Regions from separate parts of the Levilactobacillus namurensis genome, predicted to be linked through region 3. Evidence: riboswitches for the same ligand, from Rfam matches in the RefSeq annotation. Region 3 holds a riboswitch; each other region holds the start of a gene.
What was found. Region 3 has a riboswitch for thiamine pyrophosphate ahead of thiS (sulfur carrier protein ThiS). Riboswitches for the same ligand answer to the same signal wherever they lie in the genome.
Positions count from the first base shown of each region.

Region 1: linked by a shared signal. The riboswitch ahead of thiM (hydroxyethylthiazole kinase) and the one ahead of thiS (sulfur carrier protein ThiS) in region 3 are both predicted to bind thiamine pyrophosphate.
Region 2: linked by a shared signal. The riboswitch ahead of RIN67_RS03675 (ECF transporter S component) and the one ahead of thiS (sulfur carrier protein ThiS) in region 3 are both predicted to bind thiamine pyrophosphate.
Region 4: linked by a shared signal. The riboswitch ahead of cytX (putative hydroxymethylpyrimidine transporter CytX) and the one ahead of thiS (sulfur carrier protein ThiS) in region 3 are both predicted to bind thiamine pyrophosphate.

Region 1 is NZ_CP134159.1:499,229-506,542, reverse strand. Features, by position in the region: gene RIN67_RS02195 (ABC transporter ATP-binding protein/permease) at 1-1,223, opposite strand, end outside; gene thiE (thiamine phosphate synthase) at 1,309-1,956, opposite strand; gene thiD (bifunctional hydroxymethylpyrimidine kinase/phosphomethylpyrimidine kinase) at 1,956-2,771, opposite strand; gene thiM (hydroxyethylthiazole kinase) at 2,798-3,586, opposite strand; TPP riboswitch at 3,714-3,816, opposite strand; gene RIN67_RS02175 (oxidoreductase) at 3,864-4,700, opposite strand; gene rlmD (23S rRNA (uracil(1939)-C(5))-methyltransferase RlmD) at 4,890-6,329, shown strand; gene RIN67_RS02165 (DUF2628 domain-containing protein) at 6,401-6,832, shown strand.
Region 2 is NZ_CP134159.1:788,132-795,445, reverse strand. Features, by position in the region: gene RIN67_RS03685 (HAD-IIB family hydrolase) at 1-502, opposite strand, end outside; gene RIN67_RS03680 (D-alanyl-D-alanine carboxypeptidase family protein) at 634-1,803, opposite strand; TPP riboswitch at 2,133-2,224, shown strand; gene RIN67_RS03675 (ECF transporter S component) at 2,311-2,877, shown strand; gene RIN67_RS03670 (ABC transporter ATP-binding protein) at 2,894-4,318, shown strand; gene RIN67_RS03665 (energy-coupling factor transporter transmembrane component T family protein) at 4,308-4,961, shown strand; gene tenA (thiaminase II) at 4,979-5,623, shown strand; gene RIN67_RS03655 (hypothetical protein) at 5,700-6,062, shown strand; gene RIN67_RS03650 (SDR family NAD(P)-dependent oxidoreductase) at 6,219-6,986, shown strand; gene RIN67_RS03645 (hypothetical protein) at 7,199-7,314, opposite strand, start outside.
Region 3 is NZ_CP134159.1:1,307,761-1,315,074, forward strand. Features, by position in the region: gene RIN67_RS06270 (hypothetical protein) at 1-153, shown strand, start outside; gene RIN67_RS06275 (dicarboxylate/amino acid:cation symporter) at 562-1,815, opposite strand; gene RIN67_RS06280 (M20 family metallo-hydrolase) at 1,812-3,047, opposite strand; gene RIN67_RS06285 (thiazole synthase) at 3,044-3,814, opposite strand; gene thiF (sulfur carrier protein ThiS adenylyltransferase ThiF) at 3,827-4,477, opposite strand; gene thiS (sulfur carrier protein ThiS) at 4,488-4,688, opposite strand; TPP riboswitch at 4,797-4,887, opposite strand; gene thiE (thiamine phosphate synthase) at 5,047-5,679, shown strand; gene RIN67_RS06305 (energy-coupling factor transporter transmembrane component T family protein) at 5,708-6,547, opposite strand; gene RIN67_RS06310 (ABC transporter ATP-binding protein) at 6,544-7,314, opposite strand, start outside.
Region 4 is NZ_CP134159.1:145,360-152,673, reverse strand. Features, by position in the region: gene RIN67_RS00680 (ABC transporter ATP-binding protein) at 1-357, opposite strand, end outside; gene RIN67_RS00675 (ABC transporter permease) at 362-1,420, opposite strand; gene RIN67_RS00670 (hypothetical protein) at 1,439-1,699, opposite strand; gene RIN67_RS00665 (TetR/AcrR family transcriptional regulator) at 1,696-1,935, opposite strand; gene RIN67_RS00660 (cadmium resistance transporter) at 2,159-2,731, shown strand; gene cytX (putative hydroxymethylpyrimidine transporter CytX) at 2,804-3,988, opposite strand; TPP riboswitch at 4,048-4,150, opposite strand; gene RIN67_RS00650 (helix-turn-helix domain-containing protein) at 4,198-4,503, opposite strand; gene RIN67_RS00645 (beta-galactosidase small subunit) at 4,773-5,747, opposite strand; gene RIN67_RS00640 (glycoside hydrolase family 2 TIM barrel-domain containing protein) at 5,728-7,314, opposite strand, start outside.

The DNA of each region.
Region 1 (7,314 bases), 810 kb from region 3:
ACCTTGACCTTCTTACCAATCAGGCGGTACGGGTGCTTCTTATTGAACTTCTGGGCGAAGGCCTTACCCAGCATGACTTCACCGGTCGCTGGTCGGGTACCCTTCTTGACACTCTTAGCCAGCAACTGGTCACTGACCGTCTGGACCAACTGCGCCGTTGAGGTGGTCCCGTTACTCTGGACCTGGGCCCCCTGAGTGAAGAAGCCCGGTTGGACCTTCTTCACGTGGGACAGCTTTTTCAGTCGCTGCACGTCGGCGTCCTTGATCTCGAGTTTCTTCACGTTCTCACTATCGGTCTTCTGAGCCACCTGAACGGCGGTGGGCTTAATCTGCGAATAGATTTCATGATTAATGTAGCCCTTGACCCCTTTTCCCAGCCCCAGCATCAGGATGACACTGAAGATCCCGATGGAGGCCCCGAAAATAATCAGCAGGTTGCGTCCCAGGTTATAGCGCATATGTTGCAAGGCCATTCGGACCGTGGCACCGAAGCCCAAGTGTTTGGCCGGCATCTCAGCGCCGTCCTTGACCGGGAACGGGTCCTTTAGCGCGGTATCGTGGTCGATGACCCCGTCGGCCATGTGCACGATACGCGTCCCGTGGTCGGCGACTTCCTGGGAGTGGGTCACACAAATGACCAACTTCCCACTGGCCGCAATGTCGTCCATCAACGCCAAGATTTCCTTCGTGTTCTGGGAATCCAGCGCCCCGGTCGGTTCGTCGGCGATGATGATGTCCGGGTCCGACGCTAACGCCCGCGCGATGGCGACCCGTTGCTTCTGGCCCCCGGACAGTTGGTTGGGGTGCTTGTGCCGGTGTTCTTTTAAGCCGACCTGGTCCAACAGGTCCGTGGCCCGGTCGCGCTGCTCCTTGCGGCTGAGCTTGGTCATCTGGAGGGAGACCATCACGTTATCCAGGATGCTTAAGTGGCTAATCAGGTTAAAGTTCTGGAAGATAAACCCAATCGTCTGGCGCCGGTAAGTATCCAGTTGCTTGGTGGACGCCTGGCGCAACGATTGGCCGTTGAGCAGCACGTCTCCTTCATACTGGGCGTCCAACCCACCGATGATGTTCATCAAAGTGGTCTTCCCGCCACCGGACTCGCCCAAGATCGACACGAACTCGCCGCGGTCGAACTTAAGGCTGATGCCCTTCAACACGGGGAACTCCGACTTGTTCATCCGGTAGGACTTGTGGATATCCTTTAGCTCTAGAAAGCTCATAGATTAAACTCCTTTAAAAACATAATGACCTATACGATAACCTTTTTACCCGCTAAAAGCAATTAATTCACCGGCACCTCGCCGCCTAAAACGCCGCCAGCATCCCCTGAACCGCGCGTTCCGGTTGCGGGTTGCGGGTCAGCAGCGTGATCACCGCGACCCCCGCCGCACCGGTCTGGGCAATCGCCGGCAACGACTCTTGGGTGACCCCGCCGATGGCCACGATTGGCACGTTGGCCTGGGCCACCAAGGCCTGCAGGCCCGCCGTTCCAATCACGGGGTCGGCATCGTCCTTGGAGACCGTGGGGTAGATGGGCCCACTACCGATGTAGGCTAAGCCCGTTAACTGGTTCGCCGCCGCGACTTCCGCCGACGTCGAACAGGACAGTCCCACGAACATCTGCCGGTCTTTCGTGGCCGCCAAGACCTGTTGGATCCGTTCGTCGCTCTGGCCCACGTGGACGCCATCCGCGTCCAACGCCAGGGCCATGTCGACGTCGTCATCGACGATAAACGGCACGCTGGCCGCCCGGCACTGGTCGCGCAAGTCGCGACCTAACGCGAGTCGTTCCGCGGGCGTCAGGGTGCTGGCGCCCTTATCGCGGAACTGGTAGGCCGTGATGCCGGCTTGTAACATCTCCGCTAAAACCACGCGGAGGTCTTTTCCGGGAACGTCTTGGCTCCCCGCTACAAAGTAGGCCCGTAATAGGCCTGGTTCAAACGTCACTGACATTAGATGGTGCCTCCTTGTCCGTAAGCCCAATGATTCAACGGTCCGTGACCGTGGCCCACCTCGATTGGATGGGCGATGGCCGCGGTCACGTAGTCCTTCCCTAACCGAATGGCGCTCTCGAAGTCCGTCCCCTTGGCAAGCTCGGCCGTGATGCACGACGACAGGGTGTCGCCAGTTCCGTGGGTCCGCACCGTATCGATTCGCGGTGCACTTAACCAGAACGACCGCCCGTCGGCCAACAGCACGAAGTCACTGGCCTTATCCGGTGTGGCCTCGTGACCGCCCTTGATCAGGACGTTCTTGGCCCCCATTTCCTGGAGCTTGACAGCGGCCTGTTCCATCTCTTCCGAAGTCGTGATGGTCAGCCCCGTGAGGCGTTGGGCTTCCGGCAGGTTGGGCGTCAAGACGTCGGCCAGCGGTACCAGCTCCTTTTGGACCGTAGCAACCGCATCATCGGCTAACAACGCCGCGCCCCCCTTGGCGATCATGACGGGATCGACCGTCAACGGACCGAAGTGGTACTTCTTCAAGTTCTCAACCACGATATGGACGTGTTCGGCATCCGCCAGCATCCCCGTCTTGCAGGCCCGAATCTTAAAATCAGCGGCCAAAGACGCGAATTGTTCGTCGATCAGCTGCTTAGGTAGCGCCATGAAATCTTGGACCCCCAGCGTATTCTGGGCCGTCACCGCCACGACCACCGCCGTCCCGAAGACGTGGCGTTCCTGCATGGTCTTCAAGTCGGCCATGATCCCGGCACCGCCGCCACTATCAGTTCCCGCGATGGTTAGTGTTTGTGGAAATTCATTGGTCATACTTACTCATCCTTCCTGCACCCTACTTAATGGTAATTCGCGATGGCTTGAATCTCCGCCACCGTGGTGAATTGTAAGGCATCTAATAATTTCACGATAAAGGTTCCCGACCCCATCCGGTCCTGGCTGCCAGCCACCAACTGACCAATCGCCGCAAAGACCAGGCACGCGGTCTGGGCCGCTTCAAAGGCATCGTCTTCGACCGCACAGAAGGCGCCCACGATGCTAGACAGCATGTCGCCGGACCCCACGTGGGTCTGGAACAGCGGCGTACCGTTCTCCACTTGGATCGTGCGCGTGCCATCGGTGATGACGTCGGTCGGCCCGGATAGGATCACCACGCACCGTTGCTTCTGCGCACAAGTCTGCGCAATCGTGACCAGGTCCCCGGCGCCTTCGCCGGCGTCGATGCCCTTGGCTTGCCAGTCCAGACCAGCTAAAGCCGCAATTTCGCCCGCGTTCCCCCGAATCACGTCGGGGTGGACGGTCCGCAAGAGCTCCGTGGCGACCTGCTTCCGGTAAGCCACCGCGCCCACGGCGACCGGGTCGATGACCAGCGGTTTGTGGGCCTGGTTAGCCAGTTGGCCAACCGTGGTGATCTGCTTGACCTGCGGCACGGTAAACGCCCCCAGGTTCAGGCAGACCGCCCCCGCCAAGCCGACCATTTCGCCAGCTTCGGCGACCTCTTCGGACATGATGGGCGACGCGCCCAAGGCGTTGAGTCCGTTGGCCACGTCTTGAACCGTGACGAAGTTGGAAATGTTAAAAACGATTGGATTTTGTTCGCGTAACTGATCCAGTAAAGTTAACTTCATAAGTATTACTCCCCGTATTAAGTAGTTGGCGGCCAGTTCCAAACGCGTTTCGGCCCCGGCCCGCCGTTGGTCTAACCCTAAACGTAAAACGCCACCAGCTCACGAACAGGTCGTGGTCTGGTGGCGTTGTTTCCACAAAACACGTTCCCTTCGCAAGTCTTAACTTGAACAGATTCCAAGGGATCGCAGCTCTGCATCTCAGCCCATGACGGGCACCCCTAGTGTTAGATTATCTTTAGCATATCCGTCTTGGTCAACGGCGTCAACGGTTCTCGCGTTAACGGGTAATCCGTTGGGCGGCTTGACCAACCACCCGCCAGATGCGGTCGAGTGCCCGGTCACTCAAGCACTGACGCAACCAAAGGATCGAGCTTCCGGCCCCCGCGTGGTAGCGGGTCTTAGGCCGCCGGGACAAGGCCGCCCGGTCCGCCAAGCGTGCAATCACCTGGGGGCCACTCGCGAAGCGCTTAGCGGCCTTGAGAATCGCCACGGCCTGAATGGTCGTCGCGGCGTAAGGTCCCGTTCCCGACGCGGCCTGTAAGTGGTCGCTAGCAATATCGGCCCACTCGGATTGGATACTCCCGGGCTCGATCACCACCACGTCGATACCGTGGGGCCGCAGTTCGAACCGCAAGGCATCCGACAGGCCTTCCAAAGCAAACTTGGAAGCCACGTACCAGCTCGCCAACGGCTGGGCCACCTTACCATCGATTGAGGTCACGTTAATGATCCGGCCGGTGTGTTGCTGGCGCATCATGGGCAGGACCGATTGAATCAACCGAGCGGCGCCAAACAGGTTCACGTCGAACTGGGCTTGGGCCTGGTCGATGGTTAGGTCTTCCAGGGCCCCTAAGAGGCCGAAGCCGGCGTTATTGACCAGAATGTCAATCCGCCCCGTCTCGCTAACGATGCGGTCGACCGTGTGCTCGACACTCTGGGCGTCGGTCACGTCCAACGGCAACGTGGTGATGCCCAGGTCGTCGAGGTCGTTCATCCGTTCGACCCGCCGGGCACCGGCATAGACGGCGACCCCGTTACGATGCAGACTCTTCGCAATGGCGTTCCCGATTCCCGAAGACGCGCCCGTGACCAACGCCACTTTACGATGATGCATAAGAAAGCCCCCTTGAGTAATGAGTTGATACTCTAATTGTACCCAAGCGACCGCCATTTTTCTATGGAAGCGGCTCCATTTTTTCATCTTTTTCGCCCCTTAATCGCTAAGCCCCCGCCTGGCGGGAATCTCTGGTATAATGGGGCAGGATTATTAGGTTTTACGTCAACAGTATATAGGAGAAATTAAATGGCAAAATACGAATCACACCGTTCCAACTACCGCTCCGGCCACCAGCGTCACGACCGGCACGAAACCCCGCAGATCGACGTGGAAGTCGGCCAACGCTTCCCCCTGACCATCAAACGCATGGGCATCAACGGGGAAGGCATCGGGTACTACAAGCGCATGGCGGTCTTCGTTCCCGGCGCGCTGACCAACGAAGAAGCCGTGGTCGAAGTCACCACCGTCGCCCACCGGTTCTTACGCGGGAAGATCCACCGGTTGCGTAAGGTCAGCCCCTACCGGGTGGAACCACGCGACAGCTACGCCGATCAAGTCGGCGGGTTCGAACTGGAACACTTAGCTTACCCCCAACAGTTACAATTCAAACGCGACATCGTCCGTCAGTCGCTGGAACGCTACCAGCCCCGCGGCTTCAAGTACTACGATGTGCGGCCGACTCTGGGCATGGACGACCCCTACGCTTACCGGAACAAGGCCCAGTTCCAGGTCCGCAAGACCGCTGACGGGACCGTTCAAGCCGGACTCTACGCCGAACGCAGTCACGACTTAGTCGACCTGCCGACCTGTTCCGTCCAGATGCCTGTGACCATGACGGTCATGCGTGCCCTGGTCACCATGCTCCAAGACCTCGAGGTGCCGATCTACGACGAGGAACACAACTCCGGTATCGTCAAGACCCTAGTGGTCCGTGCGGCCGCCAACACCAACGACGTCCAAGTGGTCTTCATCACCAACTCTCAAAAGCTCCCGCACAAGCACCAACTGCTCTTGCGGATTGCCGACGAGTTACCACAAGTCACGTCCGTGATGCAGAACGTGAACCCGGGGAAGACGTCCTTGATCTGGGGTGACCAGACCCTGCACCTGGCTGGCGCAGACGCCATCACCGAAAAGCTGGGCGGTCTGGCCTTCAAGCTGTCCGCCCGGGCATTCCTACAGTTGAACCCGGCCCAAACCGAAGTCCTCTACGACCAGGCTCGTCAGGCCCTAGACCTGCAACCAGGGCAAACCGTCGTCGACGCCTACTCGGGAATCGGGACCATCGGGTTATCCCTGGCCAACACCGCCAAGGAAGTCCGGGGGATGGACGTCATCCCCGAAGCCGTCGCGGACGCTAACGCTAACGCAGAAGCCAACGGTATCACCAACGCCCACTACGAAGTCGGGACCGCCGAAGACGTGATGTCCCAGTGGGCCGTGGCCGGGTTCCGGCCGGACGCCATCGTGGTCGACCCACCCCGCACGGGCCTGGACGAGACGCTGATGGACACCATCCTAGCCGTCCACCCCGAAAAGCTGGTCTACATCTCCTGTAACCCGTCCACGTTAGCCAAAGACCTGGTCACGCTAACGGAGGATTACCGCGTCGACTACATTCAATCCGTCGACATGATGCCCCAGACGGCACGCTGTGAAGCCGTCGTCAAGCTGTCGCAACGATAGATTAATAGGCAGTTCTCGCATTTCGTGTTAGACTTTTATTAACGATTTTAGTTAGAAAGTTGGCTAATGACATGCAAGATCCTTTTAAGGGCTTTAACGATAACAACGACAATAACAACGGTAATGGCCCTCAAGGACTACCGTTGCCCCCGAACTACGCGACCGTGGTGAACCCGGAAACCGGGAACATGCGGATCGCCAAAGTTGGCTTTGCGTGGATTGCCCTTCTATTCCCCGTCGTTCCGCCCATTTTTCGGGCCGACTGGTACAACCTCCTGTGTATCTTAGGGGTCACTGCCGGCGTGCAGATGATTCTGAGGATGACTGTCGGCAATAACGCCGAAATCGTCGTTCTGGTTCAGCTGGGCCTGGAACTTCTGTGGGGGTTCATCTACAACATGATGTACTTCAAGCACTTGTTCAATAAGGGATTCGTTCCCGCGGATGAACGTTCCCGTGACTTATTGACCAACGCGCACTATTGGAAGGCACCCAAAAACTAATTGATTTTTCTGGCCGACAAGCCTCCCTTGCCGGCCTTTTTGCTGGTCTTGTTGACTTTGTTGGCATCGATGTGCGGTGTCATTCGCCTTACCGGGCAGTCAACGTGGCGCTCCCCATCTGGTCTCACCAGCCGATTGGCAGGACCGTGACGCCAGTGGGCACGACTTTGAGCTTCGCCCAACCCGCGAATCTCAAAGCTCGGCCTTAGCCTAAGGCCAGAAGACCGCTGGCCTAACGCTAATGTCACCGGCTGGGCCCTATCGGCTGGCGAGACCGCACACAGTAAATATTTCTAACGGGGATGCCCCCCATTACCCGCACAACCGTAAGCCGTGAGGGTCCCCAGACAGGGCTCAGCCGTGAAATTATTCTTAGTCGGCGTTCCTTAGCCGGCTTAGAATAAGGCCCAGCTTCGAGACCGCTCTTTGGCTCGAAGTGGTGCCCACGGCGTTCCAGCCCTGTCTGGGGGCCCGGTAAGGCG
Region 2 (7,314 bases), 520 kb from region 3:
GAGCCTGCACATCCGTCCGTAACCAAGTCAGGTCTAACTTTAGGATCGGTTCTGGAACCGCCCGTAAGTCCGAAACGCTGGTCAAACTGGGGTAAAAGGCCCGTGAGGCTGCAAAGCGTTGACTATCCGCGGCCAATGTGGTGTAAGCCCGCTGTGCCCCGCACGCAATCAGAAAGTTCTCCGCCATCTCGGGAGCCGTCTGGATCCACTGAATGGCAAAGCGGCTTAGGTCTGCAGGAATCTCAGCCATCCGCAAGACGCGGCCCGTGCCCGTGACAATCAGTGCTCCGTCTTCGACCACGTAGGTCAACTGATCGGCATGTGCTAAGTCACCGAACAGGTCGTGCACGTGGTCGAGCGGATCACCCGTCGCAATGACGAATCGGCTCCCCTGCGCGTCCAGAGCGCCTAGTAGCCGGTCAAACCGGTTGCGGTCGTACTTTCCGTGCGGGTCTAAAAACGTGCCATCTAGATCGGTGGCAATCAATTGAGGTAGTTCCATCTCATCTCAGTCCTCTCATGTTCAAAAACTGCTCTCATCATACGCGAGCCGTCGCGTCCATTGCAACCAACTGTCTTCTATGGCGCAAAAAAGACGCTTGGAGTGACCACTCCAAGCGTCTGATAGTATGATTAAGCGTTCATGCTGCTACTCTTGTATGCGTAGTTCATCAGCGAACGGGTCTCGGTGAACTCATTTTCATCGTGCAGGACCACCGTGATCAACCGGTGCTTACCCGCTTTTTGACCAGTTCCGACGAAGCAGTAGCCCGCTAACGGCGTGTACCCGGTCTTCAAACCGTCAACCTTTAACGAGGCCTGATAATACTTCCGCCCCTTCAACAGGTTGTTGTAGTTGTAGAGCAACTGGCCATCCACGTACTTCGAACCAATCTGACCGTCCGTGACCACCCGGGGGTAGTCCGTGATCAGGTGCCGGGCAATCTTGGCCACGTCGATTGGGGAGACCTTGTTAGCGTTGGCTGACCCGTAACGGTAGCCAAACGCTGCCAAGTCACTGTTTTCCAACCCCGAAGCGGAGACAAAGCTGGCATGCTTTAAGCCCCAGGTCTTAGCTTGGGCGTTCATCTTCCGGATAAAGGCCCCGTTACTGCCAGCGACCCACTTCCCCAACGCAATCGCCGCGTTATTGGACGAATCCAGGTAAGCTGCGTAGTAGAGGTCCTTGACCGTGTACTTGTGCCCGGACTTGAACTTAAAGCCCCCACAAGCAGCGCTGTTCCCCATGGCAATCAGCCCTTTACTGCTGGTGTTGACCACGTCGTTCCAACTGCCCTTGCCACTTTCGACCTTTTGCAGCGTCAGGTAGAGCGTCATAATCTTGGACACGGACGCGATAGGCCGCGCCGTATTCCCGGCCTTAGACCAGATCACCTTACCAGTCTGGGCATCCATGGCCACCGCCCCTTTGGCGTACTTCAAGGACAACGGCGCAGTCCCCTTCTTCAGGTAGCCGTGCCAGACCCATCCCTTGATGGACCCTGACTTATTGGCCACATACAGGTAAATGCCCTTGGAATTGGCGTGCTTTAACGTCGCTTGCTTCGTGGCATACCAGGTCGTATTGGGATGCGCTGACAGATTCACGATTTTACACGTGTGTGTCTGATTGTACAGGGCCCCCTTTTTCGACTTCTTATGGTAGGCCGTCTTGGTAATGGTCTTGGACGTTACCGTCTGATAAGCCGCCGCTTGGGCCGTAGTCGCTTGGCCAACGCCCAAACCAACCATCAGAGTAACCAACAGGGCAAAAAGGCCCCACTTAAATTTTGTGACTTGCATAATTGCTTCTTGCGCTCCCATCTTATTACATTTCTAATAATAACCTAACACGTCAATCACGCCACGGGTAGCTTCTACCGCTTTTTGTAACCAGCTTGTTGTGACCGTAACGTACTTGTAATCCATTTTTAAGTCCTTAAACTAAAAAGCTACGCAACTACTTTGTGACAACTACCGCATCGCTCGCTAAATTTACGTCAACCGGAAGATTTGAGGCCCCACCGATTAGGCCTGAGCACTATTCAAGTTATAAAAGCTTAGACCACCCCGTACGATTTTAGAGGATAGCGGTTGCATTTTTCGTCCAGATTAGTTACGCTAAAAGTAATTTAAATCCGACGGGGTGCCTATTTTGGCTGAGATCAAACCCATTGAACCTGCTCTGGTTAAGACCAGCGAAGGGACGGTGTATTTTCAAATGCAAGCAAGAACCCCACTTAGCCACGCGCTACGTGGGGATTTTTTTGGTTGTGACCACGTCACTATAACCTATAGGGGGAAAACAACATGCAACGTTGGCATATTCGTGACATTATTCTGGTCACCATTTTAGCAATTTTTATGGGGGTTATTTTCTGGGCCGTGGGGCCACTCTACGCCGTCTTGACGGCCGCTTTAGCACCTGCAGGACTTCAGCCACTGGCTAACGAACTGCTCTTAGGGATCTGGGTCATGGCAGGGCCCTTAGCTGGCTTTGTTATCCGAATTCCTGGATCCGCAACCCTAGGCGAATTCCTAGGATCCGCAGTGGAAATGTTCCTGGGGGGAACCTGGGGGGCATCTACCTTAATTTCTGGGGCCGTTCAAGGTATCGGTTCCGAATTGGGCTTCGCCGCCGTGGGATATAAGTTCTACAACTGGCTGACTTTGACGCTCAGCGCACTGACCACCACTTTAGTCACCTTCTTATGGGACTACTTCCGGTCCGGTTACAACGCCTATCACCTGGGCTTCCTACTGGTATTACTGGTGGTCCGCTTCGCCTCAATCTTTGTCTTCGGGGGAATCTTGACGCGTCTGATCACCAACCTCTTGACCCGGGCCCACGTCCTCCCCGCAACCTCTAAGAACTAAACTGGAGGGATTCACTTTGGCAACCATTACGATTCAACACTTAACTTACGCACCACCAGCCCGGGAAACTCCCGTGCTCAAGGACTTAACGGCCACCTTTAGGGGCGGTCGTTTTTCCCTATTGACCGGTCCATCCGGCAGTGGCAAGACCACCTTACTCCGGTTGATAGCTGGCCTGACCCCGCTACCCACCACGGGGACCATCACCTTCGACGACCAGGCTCTAGCCTCATTTCCGGCAACCACCCGCTCCCGTAGAGTCGCGTTGCTGTTCCAGGAACCTAGCACCCAATTCACCATGGATACCGTGACTAACGAGTTGCGCTTTGTCTTGGAGAACCAGGCGGTCGACCCAGCCCAAATGCCCGCAAGGATTGACGCCGCCTTAGCATTCGTTGGCATCACCAAGCTTCGTGACCGCGCCTTAATGCAGCTATCCGGCGGAGAACAACAGAAAGTTGCCCTGGCCAGTATCGTGGCCATGGACAGTGACGTTATCTTGCTAGACGAGCCCTTTGCCAGTATCGATCCACCGACACGGCAAGTCCTGATGACCAAGCTGGTTCAACTCTGTCGCGAACGCCATAAGACTGTGATCCTCGCCGACCATGACCTCAGTGGCTATGATCAATGGGTCGACCACCTGACCGTCTTAGACCACGGGATGGCGACCCAGCTCTCGACCGCGGCGACCCAGGCCCGCCTAGCCGCCTTTACTCCGGAACGGCTGCGGCTTACTCAGGTCCAGCTCCCCGCACCCGATGCGCCGCAGATTCTGACTGGTCACCAGCTAGGGCTACGCCGAGGGACCCGGCAACTGTTGCGGCCCCAAGACCTCGCCATCCTGGCGCATAAAACCACGTTGATTACCGGCCCCAACGGTAGTGGAAAATCTACCTTCTTCCGCTCGCTGGTCCGGCTGAGTTCCTATGACGGCACAATCACTTACCGCCAACAGAACATCCAAAAGCTACGGCGGTGCACCTACGCTCGTCACGTGGGGTTGATGTTTCAGGCGGCTCAAGCGCAATTTCTCAACGTCACCTTAGGTGAAGAATTGGCGTTGTCCCAGAAGAACGGCCAACACGCGTACTTTACGCCCGACCGGGTGGCCGCTGCACTCAAAGTCCTCCAGCTCGATGGCCGTGAAGACCAGGTCATCTACTCACTCAGTAGTGGCCAGCAGAAGAAGTTCCAGCTGCTCTGCATGCTGATGATGGCCCCCGACGTCCTCCTGCTAGACGAACCCCTAAAGGGACTAGACCTGGCCTCGATTCACGCGGTACGTCAACTCCTAACGACCACCCAAGCAGACCTCAAGCTGACCTTAGTGTTAATCAGCCACCAGTTGAGCGGCCTCGACAGCTTTATCGATTACCACTTGGCCTTGGCCGACCAACACTTCAGCTACCAAGCTCAGGAGGTGCGCCATGAATCCTAGTCTCAAGCTTGCCACCATCGTGTTGATTGCGTTTGAAATTTCGTTTACCCAAGTTTTGACTGTCAACTTAGCTTTGATTGCCTTTAGTTTAATCGTCTTAGTGGTTCAACGTATTCACTTCAAGACCCTCCTGTGGCTAACGGCCGTTCCCCTCTTCTTAGCCAGCGCCCTAGTCTGGTCACTGGCCTTGCAGGGGGACGCCTCGCACCACTTCTTAGCGGTCATCTTCACCCGGATGTTCGTCTACGTCTACTTGGGGGCCACCTTCACCCAGACTACCCAGCCGCTAGCCTTGGCCCGATCACTGGAGCAGAATGCTAAGCTGCCCGCGAAGTTCGCTTACGGGTTCCTGGCAGCCTTCAACCTGTTGCCTAAGATTCGCGCCGAGGTCGCAACGATTCACGCCGCCGCCCTGATGCGGGGACAGGTGCTCCACTTCTGGTCCCCCCAACTGTACTTCAAGGTCATCCTAGCGGCCATGAACTGGTCAGACCAGTTAGCGGACGCCATGACCTCTCACGGGTTCGTTGAAGGGGCTCCCCGGACTTATGCGGTCACGATTCCCCTCCGTCGGCGTGATTGGCTACTCTGTGGTCTGGGCTTTGTCGTGGTCCAAATCGGCCTCTTCGTCGGCCTGCCTTAACAGAAAGGAGTTTTTTAATGTTCACTGATCAAGCCCATGCCGCTACTCTCACCAGTTGGGCGGCTTCCAAGCACCACCCCTTCATTCAAGCCTTGCAAGCGGGGACCTTACCCGCAGCCACTTTCCGGTATTATCTGATTCAAGACCACCACTACCTGCAAGAATTCGCGACGATTCACGACCTGGCCGCGGACCAGGCCACGGATCCGCAGGCGGCCCACCAGTTACGAGCCGGAGCTGAACACTTACGCCAAGGCGAGATGGCGGTCCGCAAAACCTTCTTTAGGCAACTCGCCATCACGGATGCCGAAATCGCGGCGACGCCTATGGCTCCCACGGGGTACGCCTATACCAGCCACCTCTACCGGTCTCTAGCGACCCTAGGCACTGCCGGCGCCGTGATTGCCCTGTTACCCTGTTATTGGCTCTATGCCGAGATTGGTCACGACCTGGCCCACCAGGGATCACCCATCCCCATCTACCAAGCTTGGATCGATACTTACAACGCCGACGACTACGCCGGAGAGATGCCCGCTCAATTGGCCCTCGCCAACCAGGTCGCTACTCCCCAGAACACGCCGGCCCTCCTAGACATCTTCCAAAAGAGCAGTTGGTACGAGTTACACTTTTGGCAAATGGCCTTGGACCACGAAACTTGGTAACCTAAGCGTCAGGATTCCCAATCGCGCGCGCTTGCTTTATAATAAAGACACCATCTGAGGGAAAGCGGGTGTCGTGATGCAAAAAATTCGTCAAATGACCTTTCTTCAATTTTTCGGTTACTTAGCTTTAATTTTGGGCATTCTGATTGAAGGGTACGCCCTGGTGAACCACCCCGGCAGTCTGAGTAGTGGTGATGACATGTTCGGTGGCGCCGTGGTCCTGGCGCTAGCAGTGTCCTTTCTCCACGACCGACCACTAGGCCGGAAGCTGGTCATCATTGCGCTCAGCACCCTGGGCTTCGGCTATTTTACCTTCATCCACACGCACGCGTGGCTCTGGACCATTCTCTTAGCCATCGCCATTGCGGCTTTCTTGATTTACGTCGTGGGAATTCGCGAAGATATTCACCGTAACCACAGTGACTGGTTGCACTTTTAAAGGCTTATTTTGATTCCTATCGGGCCACCTCGTTGAACGGGGGTGGGCCCGATTTTTGTAATCTAAACACGTAATGGTTTTTATTGAAACCGTTTGCAATATTGTGATATACTCCTCGCTGATCACAACACTATCAGCACACAGGAGGACGATAACATGCAGATTACTTATGACTTTTCTGATAAACGCGTCATCATCACCGGTGGCGCCGGCGGCATCGGCCTGGGAATGGCCACAGCCTTCGTCAAAGCGGGCGCCCGTGTCCTGGTGGTCGACGTCAACGCTGAGCTCATCACACAGGCTAAGCGGGAGCTTCAGGCACTCAACGCCGGTCAAGTGGTCACGCTTCAAACCGACATCAGTACCAAGGCCAACGACCAACTCATCATTGACACAGCCGTCAAAGCCTTTGGCGGGATTGACGTGCTGGTCAACAACGCCCACGCTTCCCACCAGAAGCCCTTCACCGCGCTAACCGACGATGACTTGGCCCTGTCCTTCAACACCGGCTTCTATCCGACTTGGCATCTGATGCAGCTGGCTTATCCCCAGCTCAAGGTTAACCAGGGGAGTGTCATCAACTTTGCCTCGGGGGCTGGGATCAACGGACAACCGACCCAAGCCGCCTACGCTGCGGCCAAGGAAGCCATTCGCGGCCTTTCCCGGGTGGCGGCCAACGAATGGGCTGCTGATAACATTCGGGTCAACCTGATTTCCCCAATCGCCGAAACGGCTGGTGTGAAGCGCTGGAAACAGGCCGCCCCGGACCAATACGCGGCAATGGTCAACCAGATTCCACTCCACCGACTGGGCGATCCCGAACAGGACATTGGGGCGGTCGCCCTCTTCCTGGCCAGCGACGCCAGCAGTTACATCACCGGTCAGACCTTCATGGTCGACGGTGGTGACATCAAGCTTCGTTAATTAAGGTCCCTTGCTCGCCAACGGAATCGTCATGGCACGCAAGGGATTTTTAGCATTGAGCGGTTAACGGACCAAAAGAAAACAGGCCAACCGAAGTCGACCTGCTTTCCCGCTTGATAGACTACAAGAGACTGTAGTCATGTAATCATCACGATTACCATTAATTAATAAAACCACCGGTTCACCCGGCACCCGTTTTAATGCCCGCAAAATTACCGTGGCATCTCCCGCGTCGTCGGCGGGATCTGTGGTTCGGACTGCGCAACGTGGGGCCCTACGGCGTGCGCCGTCAGTAGCCACGAGAGGCCACTGACCACAGCCAGTAGGA
Region 3 (7,314 bases):
TACAATCAGCACACGGGAGCGGTCCTAGCCACCCCGGCCCAGTATCCGCAACTCTACGTGATCAACGTCCACGGCCCTCACGCACTAACCGGCGGCCTGGCAATCACGCTGTTTATGGGCGTCTTTCTGGCGCTGCTGTGGTGGGCGATTTAAGCTGAACGGAAAACAGATTCAGATTGGCTCTGTAAAACTCAGACAGTTTTACAGGGCCTTTTTCTACGTCTTGTTAATAAGAATGTTGTTAAATCAATGTTTTTGAATGGCGTGGCATAGGTGAGCTGAGGATTGACCTTAGTCTCAACCGTGGTGATGGTCATCCCCTTTACCTGGCCGTCATCACGGCTTACCGTTGTGTAGCCATAACGAAATATGATGCTAAGGGCCGCAGCATCTAATGATATGGTTGACGACAATTATCGACTAAAAAGGACCTCATCCCAACCAGGATAAGGTCGCAGTGATGGCTTGCATGAAGCAGACCATCACTTGTTTGTAGCCGAGATGGAAGCCAAGTAAATATATGATGACGACATTGAAGCGTCCAGGCTGGTCATACCGTGGCTAGTCACCTTTGGTCCCGGAACGTCTTAGAAAGTGGGAGCTCAGGGTCGAATGGGTGTAGGCTTGGCGGTCCAGTTCATGTTCATCGCTGGCGATGGCAATGGCCGTGGTGGTATCGCCCACCACGTTAGCTACCGTGCGAAACATTCCGGAGAACCAATCAATGCCGGCCAGTAAGGCGATACTTTCCGTGGGGAGTCCCAGTGTGGGGATGATGATGGCCAAGGCGACTAAGCCGCCGCCGGGAACGACCACCGTTCCCAAACACGCTAACACGGACAGGCTTACAATCTGAACCATTCCGGCAAACGAGATTTGGAGCTGATAGAGTTGGGTGACTAGGGTACAGACCAGAGCCAGGTACATGGCCAGGCCGTTACTGTTGAGGGCCATTCCCAGGGGTAAGACCAGTTGGGTGATGCGCTGGCTAACCCCTAGGCGGTCGTGGGCATCCGCCATCTCAATGGGGAGGCTCACGGCGGATGAGGTCGTGGTAAAGGCGACTAAGGCGATTCGGGTAAAACCGTTCACGAGACCCTTCAGGGGAACCTTAGCGTACCAACTGATCACTAGCAACAGTATTGCCAAGAAAATACCGGTACTCAGACCGTAAATGGCCAAAAACTTGAGCAAGGGAATCAAGGCCTTGAGCCCCGTGTCGACGGTCACCCCGATCATTAGGGCCCCAATACCGATGGGAGCTAGGTGCATGACTAATAGGACCAGGCGAACGGCGAGCTGGTTGACCTGCTTGACCAGGCTGAGGACTGCTTCGAATTGGTGATGGCGGTTGGCCTGGTTCAAGACGATGCCGAATAAAATGGCAAAGATGATGACCTGAATCACGTTTCCCTGGCTGAGGGACGCGAAGATGTTTTGGGGAAAGAAACCTAACACGGTTTCCCCTAACTTAGCGGGCGCCTTAACGGTGTTGGGCGTGTTGGGCGTGAGGTGGAGGCCCGCTCCGGGCTTGAGCCACAGACCCATCAGAAGTCCAATTGCGGCCGCAACGATAGTCGTGCCTAAGAACCACAGGGCCGTCTTGAGGCCCAGGCGACCCAGGGCGTTGGCGGGGAGATTGCCTAAGGCCTCGATGACGGCCCCGAAAATCAGGAGCACGACCGTCATCTGAATCAGGCGTAAGAAGATATCGCCTAGGAGCTTGAGTCCGCCCACCGCCGGGCCGAAGAGAATCCCTAAGAGGATGCCCCCAACCATACCCAGCATAATCTGAGTAGTCAGTGTAAGCTTCATGCGAGACCTCCGTAGGCTTGAACCCGTAAACTTGCCGTCAGTAGGGCCACGCCATGGGCTAGGTCCGTGGGCGCTGTGAGTTCGGCGGGCGCGTGACTGATTCCGGCCACACTAGGGACGAACAGCATCGCCGTGGGGACGACGGAACTCATGATGCCACTGTCGTGTCCCGCTCCCGAAGTCAGCCGCCGAGTTCGCAAGTTGAGCTGGGCCGCTAAACGCTGATTTTGGGTGGTGAGACGCTGGTCAAAGCAGACTGGGAGATCGTGGACCCACCGTTGGATCGTTATGGTGAGTTGCGGGGCCATCAGGGCGTGGGCGGCCTGGTGGAGTTGACGTTCAAATTCCGTGAGGACTAGGTCGCTAGGGTGCCGACAATCGACCGTAAAGCGAACCAGCCCGGGGATGACGTTGGCCGAATTGGGGACCACCTCGAAGCGCCCCACGGTGAAGGTTAGAGCGTCATCTAGGGCTTGAGCGTGGTGCCGCAAGCGGGTAATGAGCGTGACGGCGGCTTGAAGGGCATCGTGACGGTCAGCCATGGGCGTGGTCCCCGCGTGATTGGCACGCCCTTTGAGCGTTAGGGTGAAGCGCCGTTGCCCGACCAATCCGGTAACGATGCCAACTTGTTGGTGGGTTTGCGTTAGCCGGGGGCCTTGTTCGATATGCAGTTCCGTGAAGCTTGCGGGTAAGGCCGGTAAGCCGGAATGAACGCCGGGATGGTCCTGAAGCGGCGCCACGGCAAGTTGGCGGGCTTCTTCAAAGGAGGTTCCATCGGCGTCAACCATGCGAGTCTCAACGGTCTGCCGGGCGTAGTGCTTCGATCCGGTAAAAGTCAGGGGGAAGCGGCTCCCTTCTTCTTCGCTGAAGGCAATCAGGCGAAGGGTGTGTTGCGGTCGTCCCAGTTGGCGGTGAAGGGTGGTGATGGCTTGAAAGCCGGCGATGATGCCATATAAGCCATCGTAGCGTCCTCCGTTGACCACGGTGTCCATGTGGGAGCCCGTCGCGATAGTCTGGTCGTCTTGACCCGGCAAGTCGAGATAAACGGTGCCAAAATCGTCCACGGTAGCCTGGAGTCCGGCCGCTAGTCCCCAGGTGATGAGTTGGGCTTGAGCGGCCGTCCAGGTGGGGGTGTAGACTAGTCGGTTTTGGGCAGGATCCGTTGGACAGAGGCGATTAATGGTGGCTAGTTGAGCGGCTAGCGTCAGGCCGGGAGTGGTTAAAGGAATCATGCGTGACTCACGCCCGTCAACGGTGAAGAGGCCACGGCACCTTTCGTAAAGACGCGTCCCGGACCCGCTAGAAAGGCTTGCCGGCCGGCTTGAACTCCTAGGCGAAAGGCTGCGGCCATGAGGGGAATATTGGCTGCGGTGGCCATAGAAGTGTTGGCCATGATAGCGGCAGCGCCCATCTCCATGGCTTCGGCGGCTTCGCTGGGGCGACCGATACCGGCGTCAATGATGACCGGGACCGAGAGTTCGTTGATTAGGATCTGAATCAAAGATTTCGTGGTCAACCCTTGGTTCGTGCCGATGGGGGCGGCTAAGGGCATCACGGTAGCGGCCCCGGCATTCACCAACTGGCGGGCAACGACCAGGTCAGGTAAAACGTAGGGCATCACGATGAAGCCTTCGTTGGCGAGTACCTCCGTTGCTTTCAACGTTTCGTAGTTGTCGGGCATTAAGTATTGCTTATCCGGAACGACTTCTAGCTTGATGAAGTCACTGCCGCTGAGTTCCCGGGCAATGTGGGCTGTGCGAATGGCTTCTTCGGCCGTGGTACATCCCGAGGTGTTGGGGAGAATCGTGATGTCCTTGGGGATGTAGGCCAGGATGTTATCGGCCGCCTGCGTGGTACGGCGTAATGCCATGGTGATGATCTGGGCTTGGGCGTGGTGGATGGCTGAATCGATCAAGTCGTAAGAATACTTACCAGAACCCAGGATGAAACGAGACGTAAAGGTGTGGCCACCAATGGTTAAAGGATCAGATGCTGTCATGTGATATTCCTCCTAAATGGTTGTTTTACCTAAAATCAAACGAGTAATCATGTTGGCTTCGTGGCCCGCGGCAATCATCACGCGTGGGGCCATGAGGCCTTCAGCGCCCATGGACGTGCCATCGCCGGCGACGTAGAGATTGGGACGTAATTGCTTGGTCGTAATGGTGTTGGCACTGTGGATTCCCGCCATGCCAGTCGCCATGACCAGGGGCTTAGCGGGAAATTGCGTGCCGACCGTTTCTAAGAGCATGGCTTTCTCCTGGGGGGCGTCAAAGGCTTCACAGATGATGTCTGCCGAGGATAAGTATTTGGAAATGGTCGCAGGCGTGAGCTTTTCCTGATAGGCGTGGATGGTGATAAAGGGATTGAATTCCTGTAAGTTCTGCTTGAGGGCGGTGACCTTAGGCATGCCGACCTGACTAAGCTTGTATTGCTGGCGGTTGAGATTGCTAAGTTCGATTACGTCGAAGTCAACTAAGGTCAGGGTACCGACGCCAATGCGGGCTAAGGCGATGGCAATGTTGGATCCTAGTCCGCCCGCTCCCGCGATGGCGACGTGGGCCGCCGAAAGCTTGGCAGTGGACGCGGTGACGTTACGGGCTTTCATTTGGGTATAGACTTGGTCGGGCGCTTGACCTTGAATGATGGGTGGTGTGTGCATGAGCATCCTCCTAACGGCCGCCGCCGACGAATGTGATGATTTCAACTTGGTCGTCGGTTTGAAGGGTGGTGGTCGCAAATTCAGTGTGGTGGATGATCTGGCCGTTGACCTCGACGACGAGGTGTTCAATGGGTGTGTGGCGCGCAGTAAGTAACGCCAAAATGGTAGTGCCAGTTGCCGCAGCGGCTGGTTCTCCGTTAATCGTAAGCATAAAAAAATTCCCCTTTCTGCGAACGTCGTGAAGAAAGGGGAATTGCGCACAAAAGGACCGTCATGACGGGAAAAATCCCGTAAACGGAAGACCCAGTGGTTCCTGAGTCACATTGGCAAGTCGCGCTTCCTTCGGTAGTTCTAACTACATCAGGTTCGATGGGTTTAATCTCAGCCGAGTGGCACCCCAGACGAACGGTTGCTGAATGAAAACGAGTTTTGAAAACTCGTTACGTTAGTTATACGCAACCTGAAAATGAATGTCAAGTCTAAACATAAAGCTGTACAAAGTTGGATGAATTCGCTACACTGAGGCGTAAATGATTTACCATTTGAAACATCATGGGAGGACAACCAAAATGCGTGTAGGAAAACGACCGTTGTACTTAGTAACTGACCGCTTGGGAATCGAGGAAGAGGCCTTTTTGTGCCGATTAGAACTGGCTTGTCAGGGGGGCGTAGACCTGGTGCAACTACGAGAAAAATCGCTGGATAGTCGGCACTATTTCCAACTAGCGCAACAGGTCAAGGCCATCACGGACCAGTATGAGCTTCCCTTGATCATTGACGACCGCTTAGACATTGCGCTGGCAGTGAACGCAGCTGGTGTGCACCTGGGCCAGCAGGACATCCCCGTCGACGTTGCGCGCCGTTTGCTGGGACCGCGCAAGATTATTGGGGCGACGACTAAGACGGTCCGTCAAGCCCAACTAGCAGTGCGCGCGGGCGCGGACTACCTGGGGGTGGGGGCCATCTTTCCCACGACGACCCACGTGAAGACGGTGCATACCAGTGTGGCGACGTTAGCGGCGATCCAGGCAGCAGTCCCTATTCCGGTCTACGCCATTGGGGGCTTAAATTCGACCAACGTGACGGCGGTTCAGCCAGCCAAGGTGGCGGGGGTGGCCGTGGTGTCGGCGATTATGAAAGCCCCCCATCCCGACTTGGCGGCCCAAGCGTTACGCCAAAAAGTCCTGACCGTCGTGCGCTGAATCAGCGCGACAAGTCAGGACTTGAAGGTTAAGCGTGAAATGGGTTCCAGAAACGACCACCGTTAACTTTAAAGAGGACGATGCCCAGGATAATCAGGGCGCCGACAATCAGCAGTGCTAGGTAGTCGTTGCGTTGGAAACGTTGGGCCATATACCAAGTACGGTGTTTTCCCTTGCCGAAACGGCGAAGCTCCATGGCTTGGCTGATGGTCTCGATTCGATCAAGGCTCGAGAAGATCAGGGGGAGTAGAATCTGGACCCCACCGCGAGCCCGGGTCATCAGACTGGCTTTCTTGGAGATCTCAAAGCCCCGGGCTTGCTGAGCCAAGCTAATGGTCCGGTAGTCACTTTGAACATCGGGGATGTAGCGCAGGGCAATGGCCACCGAGTAACTGATCCGGTAAGAGACACCGATGCGGTTGAGGCTTGCGGCGAATTCACTAGGGTTGGTGGTCATCAGAAAAATCAGTGCTAGGGGAACCATGAAGGTGTACTTCAGGAGTAAGTTGAACTCGTAGAAGAGTTGTTCAGTGGTGAGGTTGAAATAAGCGGCGTGGTGCCCCAATAAAAGGTGTTCCGTTCCGTAGATGCTGACGCCATAATGGGGAGCAAAGACGTAAACCATCAGGAGATTTAAGACGGAGAACCCTAGGATGACGCTTAGGACGAACGAAATCTCATGGAATTTGATTTTAGCGAAGTGAAAGAGAATTAAGGAAAGGACCATGATGCCTAAGAGGTAGCGGGTATCGTAGGTCGTCATGCCGATAATCGATAGGCCGACAAAGCAGAGTAACTTGGTGCTGCCACTAAGTCGGTTTAAGAAGGTCTGTCGGTCGGCGTACCCAATTAAGAGTTGGTGAGTCATTGTTGGCGGGCCTCCCGTTCTGCTTGAACAAATTTGGCGACAAATTCAGTAGGGTTCAGGTGGTGTTGCTCCGCTAACGTGTAAAGGCTGGTCTTCGCCAGTGAAGCCTGGTCGATGATGGCTTGATTCGTTAACACGTCAGCAGGCGCGGCGTCCATAAGAATCCCTCCGCGACCTAGAACGATGGTGCGGTCGGTGTACTCCAGCATTAGGTGCATGTCGTGGGTGATGAGGACAATGGTGATGCCCTGTTCGCGGTTGAGTTGCGCTAAGAACTGCATCATGTCGGTGTAGTGTTGTAGGTCTTGTCCGGCCGTGGGCTCGTCCAGAATCAGCATTGCGGGTTGGAGTACCAAGATTGCGGCGATGGTGACCCGCTTCTTTTGGCCAAAGCTCAATGCCGAAACGGGCCAATGCCGAAATTCGTAGAGACCGCAAATCTTTAACGTCGCCAGCACCCGTTGCTCAATCGTTTGGGCGTCTAATCCGCGGAGGACCAGACCGGTTGCGACTTCATCGTAAATCAAGGTCTTGGACAACATCTGATTGGGATCTTGGAGGATGTAACCAATATGGTCGGCCCGCTCCTTGACCGAACAAGGGTCCAGGGACTGGCCATCGAAGGTCAGGTGGCCGGATTGCGGTGTTAAGAAGCCGGTGATGAGGTTGCTGAGCGTGGATTTACCGACCCCGTTTTGACCGACCAGACTAATCATGTCGCCCCGGTGGATCGTCGTGGATAGGTCCTTAAAGATCGGCTGGTCCGG
Region 4 (7,314 bases), 1.2 Mb from region 3:
ACTCAGGTTCCCCTGCGGCTTGACCCGGTCGACTAAGGCGAACTGGTCCCGGACGGTCAGGTACGGCACCAGGTTATGGGCTTGCAGAATGAAGCCAATCTGGTGTAACCGCAGTTTATCGCGGTCCTTGGCCGCCATGCTTGCCAGGGCCTGACCGTCGACGGTCACCCGGCCATCTGTCGGCGTTTGAATGCCACCGGCGATGGTCAAAAAGGTACTCTTCCCGGAACCGGACGGGCCCAAGACTAGGCTGAGTTCACCGGGTTGGGTCGCGAAGTTGACATCGCTTAGGACCTGGACGCGACTCGTTCCCTGGCCAAAAAATTTATTGACGTGTTGTAACGCTAATGCGGGCATCTGCTTATCCTCCAATCACGGTCACGGGATCGACTTTCAAAATCAGTTTCACTGGAATCAACGCACCCAAGATCCCGGTCAAGAGGATGCCGCCAGTGACTCCCGCCAAGAGTGGCAGGTTAAAGCTAATCGGCACCCCTAGCGGCAAGATCCGCATAGTGGCCACCGTCAACAGGGCCCCCAGAACTAAGCCGCCAACGACCAGGATGAAGGCCTGACTCAGTGTCGTGCTGACCAAAAACTTCGACGGAATCCCCTGGGCGCGCAAGACGGCGTAGTTGGGCAGCTTCTGCATGGTCAGGATATACAAGAAGACGGCGATCACCACTACCGCGATAATCATTAGGAAGCCAATCATGAAGGTAAACGTGGTGTTCTGGGCGGAATAGCCCGGTAACTTGTTGATGAAGGCCTGGGTACTGTAGGTCTTCAACGGACTCGGTACCATTTGGTGGACCCGCTGAGAAACTACGGCACTGGCCTTAAAGGCGGGAGTGACCCCGCGCAAGGTCCGCCATGCGCCCAACGTCCCGTAGACCACCGGGGCCACGCTCAACTTGGCGTTTTTGGTGAAGCCCACGATGGTGTACTTGCCATCCACGGAATTTAGGGTCACGCGGTCACCCAGCTTGTAGCCCTGTTGCTGAAAGGCGGTGTCCGCGACGATTTGGCGATTGTTACGGGCTTTATGCCCCGCCGTCAACGTCAGGTTGCGGGAGATAAACTGTTGGGGTTGTAGGCCTAAGAATTGGGCGGACAGGTTGGGGCGTTGGCTGGCTTTAGCCACGATTCCCGCCTGTCCCAGATACGCTTGCGAACGCTTCAGGGTCATTTTATCCGCGGTATCGGCGGTAATCAGCGACTGGGACAGGCTGACGTTGGCGTCCTTATCCAAGGCCACGCTCTGCGCCTGCCAAGAATCGATGGCCTGCGTGTTTTGTTGCGCTAGCCCATAAGCCAGGCCACTTAAGACATAGACTAAGTAACTGATCAGGAGAATCATCCCGATAATCAAGCCATACCGGAGCTTCTCGTGACGAATTTCTTTTAAAGCTAAAAACATCTGTTTCCCTCCTTAGGTCTAGTCCGCTAACGCCCGTAATGCGGTCTGGAACCGCGCTAGACTGGCCGTTCGACTATCCGGGCGTAACATAATTTCTTTAATCGTGGCGTGGCTCAGGACCATGGCCGCCCAGACGGGAGCCGTCATGGTCGCCGGAATGGCGGGCGCCACGGGCAACAGGCCCTCGTTGGTTTGAAAATGGCGTTGGATCAACGCGTAATAGGGGCTGGCAGTCGCCTGGTCCACGAAGTCGCGGACCGCCGCGTAGGTGGCAGTCACATCGAGGTCGGCACGGCCTGGTGAATCTGGTCGAGGGCCAAGCCGTACAGGTACTGATACGCGTCGGTCAAGTCGGCGAAGTACTTATAGAAGGCCCCGCGCGCAATATCGGCCTGCTTGACGATGCGGGCGACTTGCGCTGTGGCTAACGAGTGCGCTGAAAATTCTGTGAGGAGCGCCGCCGTGATGCGGTCGCGTTTGGGTGCGGTTAAATGGTCAAAGGTTGCGGTTGGCATTGAAACGCCTCCTGAAAATGGTTAGTGACACCGTGTCACTTTTAGGTGATGAATTGAGAATAGCACGTTGGTGACACCGTGTCAACTTTAGCCGTTCCAGTACCGAAGATTGTTAAATTATTGTCTAAAATCATAAATTTCTTGTGTGATTGCGGCGGGGGTGCGTCACTAGTCCGGCCGTATGGTACGCTTAATTCACTAACGTTTTCGGGGAGGAACCACCATGTTGACCACTATCGCAACGGGTATCGTGGCTTACGCATCGACCAGTATTGATTGCTTGATTTTACTGACCATCTTATTCGGAATCCATGGCAACTCAGCCAACCGCGCCATCTACCTGGGTGATTGTCTGGGAACCACGGTACTGCTTCTGATCAGCGGCCTTTGTGCGTATCCGTTACGCAGTCTGCCCCAAACCACGATTATGGGTGTCCTGGGCATCTTTCCGATTCTCATCGGGCTAAAAACGGCGTTCACCGCACCCTCAGCTCAGGATTCCTCTCAACTGACTAAGTCTCGTCACCGCCTCTCCTGGACCATCGCGACGTTAATCATTTCGACCGGCGCCGACAACATCAGCGTTTACGTCCCCTTACTGACCCAGGCTCTATCCTGGCAGATTGTGGTCTTGATCATCACCCTGTTTGCCATGCTGACGGTCTTCTATTGGGCGGCCAAGTGTCTGGCCCAGTTGTCCTACCGCCACTGGTTACAGCGCAACGGCCACTATGTCACGGCAGTCTTGTACCTGTTCATCGGGTGCTCACTGCTGTTTCGCGCCTACGCCCCTTAATGTTTCATGTGAAACAAAAAACGCCCGGATTCGGTCAGCACACACTGACCGAATCCGGGCGTTCATTTTGCGTTAATCTTGCTTAGTCATCAAGGGATACCGCCGGGTGACCCGGCTCGTCAGGTAGACGCCTACCGATAACCCCAGCAGGAGCAATAACGTGGTCCCGCCAAAGAAATCCAGCTTCTGTAACCAGGAATACCCGATGACCCCGACGAGCCACCACGCGAAGTTCCAACCCACGGCTAACCGTTGCTTGAGCCCGAAAACGCTGACCGCCAAAATGGCGAATAACGGGGAGAAGACCGCGCCAATCGCGTACAAGAAGTTCTGGTAGAAGGTCATCGAGACCCCTAACGCGATGGCTAGCCCCACCACCGTGACGCCGACACCCCACAGGTTCACGTGCCCCCGGTGCACCAAGTTGTTCAAGTTGGTGGCCGCCGAAAAAGCGTCCATGAAGGTAGTGGTCACGGTTGAGAACACGATCACCAGCAGGGCCAGAATCCCGATCTTCGACTGGGCTAAGACGGCCGTGAAGTCCGCCTGACCCGTTAAGATCACGGTGAATAAGCCAATCGCGAACATCGCGACGCTCCCCAGGAAATACCCGCTCACGCTGACCAGGCTAGCCCGCCAGGGTTGCGTGGTCTTACGGGTGTAGTCCCCAATTAAGGGTAACCAGGATAGGGCCATGGTGACGTTCAATTCAACGGCACTCCCAAAGCTTAACGCCGCACCATGACTGGGATGGACGTGCCCGGTCGCCAAGATGGCGCCCATCATGACCAGCATCCCCACGGCCAGGAGAATCACGACCAGGTTATTCACCCGAAACAACCAGTCGTGGTCTAGGAGTAGCCAGACAATAATCAAGGCCGCCACGATGCTGGCCATTAAGACGGCCGAGTGGAACCCCAGCAAGTGCTGGGAAATACCGTTCATCGCGAGCTGGGCATTGACGATCATCACAGCGGTCCAACCTAATAATTGCAACGCGTTCAAGAGGGAAAAGAGCCGGACGCCCCAGGGACCAAAGACCGTCTGGGTCACCCCAATCGCCGACTGGTGTTGCTGAGCGGATAAGTAAGCCGCCGGCAACAGAAAGAGGCCACAACCGATCAAGTGCCCCACCAGAATCGCCGCCAATCCCCGTTGCCATCCTAGTGGGGCCATCAGGGTACCGGTCACGATCTCGGCAATCGAGATTGCCGCGCCAAGCCAAAGTAAAAAGAGGCCATGTAACTGTGTCTTCATCCAAAAAACTCCTTTGATTTACAAAAACGACTCCCGCTGGGTCGAGTCCGCGCGAAAGTCGTTTTAATCGAACACTTTCCTTCGCAAGTCCTAACTTAACAGGTTCAAAGGGATCGAACGATCGTTCATCTCAGCCCAATTGGGGCACCCCTAGTGTTTTCGTATTTAGATTTACTTCCATGGTACCGTTATCACTGCTAGAACTCAAGTTAATCCGAGTAATCCCAAGTGAGGGGCGGCGTGGATTCGGCTAAGAAACGGGTATACTGCTCTTGCGGCTGGTCGGTAGCCAGTGGCTGACCATCCACCCGATTCTGGGCGACGTACGCCGCAATCTGGGAGAGCGCCATCCCACTGAGCCGTAACCGCTTGATCCGACTGAGCCACTGCAACGCACTGGCGTCTAAGGTGCCTTGGGCCGTGGCCGTAATCAATCCCTGTTGCTGGTAGACCTGCACCGCCGCCGGTGTGAGTCCCACCAATTCTGCTGCCTGCTGAACTGTGTAGTCTGTCATGCTGAAAGCCCCCCGAACCACATCCTGTTAGGTACGCGTTTGTTCTTAATTATTAATAATAGTTTTTAATAATCAAATTTAATTATTAACTAAGATTTGTGATTTTCACAAGAACATATTTCTAAGATACCTGCTCTTGTGCCCCAGCACAACCCTCTTTACACAAGTCATGCAGAACCTTTACATTCCGGGGGTTAGCGCCCTCTTTTTATTACTATTTTGATAATCAAGCTCAAAAAAGAGCCGGCATCAAACCGACTCTCTTGTGATTAATGATTAAGTTCATCAGGACCCGCAATCTTAAAGCTAAAGCTGTGACCCGTCTCGGCCGAAATATGGTATTCCGGCTCAACATCAGCGCCCCAACTATCAATCCCACCGACGCCCCGCACGGCGCCATAGATGGTCAGGACCGTCCGACGGGCAGGCGGTAATTCTTCTTGGTGAGTTGCATTTTCCAGTTCCGCCGCCGTGTACGGCAGGCAGCTGAACGCAAACGGTTCATCAGCTTGTTGAACCGTCAACGAAAAGGCCTGCTGGTCCGGGTCGGCGTTGTTCAACGTGGTCTGCCGGGTGACCGTCACTTGCTGCGTCTGCATGTGCATCCCGTTTTCTTGCGGCACCAGGTACGGCGTCACGGGCAAGCCGTCAACCGTGTAAGTGCCCGGAATGCCCCCAGCCATCCGATCGGGGTAGGTCTCTCCGGACAAGCCCTGGTAACTGAAGCCGCTGGCCATGGTGGGCGCAATCAACTGGAACCCTAACGCCGGTAGCTCGGGCAAGCCCGGTTGACCCGTATAGTTTTCCTGAATCGTGAGTTGACCCGTTGCATCCACCGTGTAGACCACTTCAACCATGGTCGCCGGAACCGTCGTGGTGGTGTAAGTGAAGGTCAGGCTGACCGTATCCGCCGTCTCGTGGTCGCTATAGCGGTTGTTTTCGGGCGCAACGGGGAGTGTGATGACCCGCCCGTTGACCGCCACTTCGATATCGGTGCAGGGACTGAAGAGGTCCGCCCCCAGCCACATCGCGGCATGCGCCGAGAAGTGGTTCCCCCGGTCGTTATCCGTGGTGGCGCGCCAAAACGCCGGCTTGGGGGTCCGGTACAACCACTCTTTACCGTACTGTTGTAAGGATTCTAGGCCACCCCGGTCATAGTTGAAGATGTAGTGGAAGTGCTCGCCCACTAATCCCAGGGTCGTGTCGCCGTAAATGACGTGTAGCTTAGTCGTCGTAGTTGCCATAATAGTGGCTCACCTCCTGAAGTGCTGGTTTCGGGGTCCGGTCCGCAAACAACAGACCGTCACCGGAGAATTCGTAGTCGGCTGGCCGGTCGTCAAAGTCTCCACCATACCGCAAAACATCGCGGCCCGTGACTTCATCTTTGACCAACAGGGCCTGGTCGATATAGTCCCAGATGAAGCCACCCTGGTACATCGGGAACTCGTCCAGCAAGTCCATGTAACTTTGCATGCCGCCCAAAGAGTTCCCCATATCGTGCATGTATTCGCAGTTGATGAACGGCTTTTGCGGATCATGTTGCAGGTAGTCGCGAATGGCTTTAGGAGGATCGTACATCATGCTTTCCATGTCGGAAATGCGGTCGGCGTAGTCCCGGTTACGGCAGACGCCTTCATAGTGGGTCAACCGCGTGTCATCGTGGTCTTTGTAGAACTGGTTCATCGCGGCGATATTGTCCCCCGCGTAGGACTCGTTCCCCAGAGACCAGAACAGGATGGCCGGGTGATTCTTGAACGTCTGGTAGTTACTGCGGGCCCGGTCCAGAACCACGGCACGCCATTCTGGTAAGGAACCCGGTACGTTATACGAGGGTTCAACGGCACCGCGCTTCTGCCAAGTTCCGTGTGATTCCAAGTTATTTTCGGCCATCATATAGATTCCCGCTTGGTCGCAGAGGTCGTACCACACGTCTTGATCCGAGTAATGACAGGTCCGAACCGCGTTGATGTGGGCCTGCTTAAAAATACTGAGGTCGCGGTGCATGTCCGCTAGTGAAACGTTGCGGCCCGTCCGCGCATCCCATTCGTGCCGGTTAACGCCGTTTAAGATTAGACGCTGACCGTTCAGCAGCATGACCTTGTCCTTCAATTCGAGGCGCCGGAAGCCGACCACGTAAGGGACGACTTCGATCACGTTGCCCTGCGCATCCAGCAATTCCAGTGTTAGCTGGTAGAGGTACGGGTCGTGGTGTTGCCAGAGGTGGACGGTTGGCACGGTCAAATGGGTAAAGCTGACCGTGTCATCCGCCGAACTTGTCCGCTCCAATAGCCGTGCCCCCCGAGCATCGCGTAAGGTCAGGTGAACTTGGGCACCGTCAAACGTATCGGCCGCTAACTGCGCCGTGACGTTTAGGTCCCCCGTCTTCAGGTCATCTTGAACGTTGGCGCGGATGGTCAGGTCATTGACGTGTAACTTCGGCTGGGCCAACAGGCGCACGCTGCGGAAGATTCCCGAGAACCGGAACATGTCTTGGTCCTCTAAGAACGACGCCGTGCACCGTTTGAAGACCTCCACCGCAATCAAGTTATCGCCTGGCTGCAGGTAGGGAGTCAGGTCAAATTCGGAACGGGTAAAGCTATCCTCGGCATACCCCACAAAGTGCCCGTTCAACCATAGGTAGAGGGCTTCTTCGACCCCGTCGAACTGCACGATGACCCGCTGGCCTTGCAGCCCTGGGTTCAGGGTAAAGTGCTTGGCGTAGGCGCCGACCGTGTTATCGGGGGCCTCACTGAACATCCCCGGTTTCCCGGTCCGGTCACCTAACGTGTAGGCCGGCCGCCGATAATGACT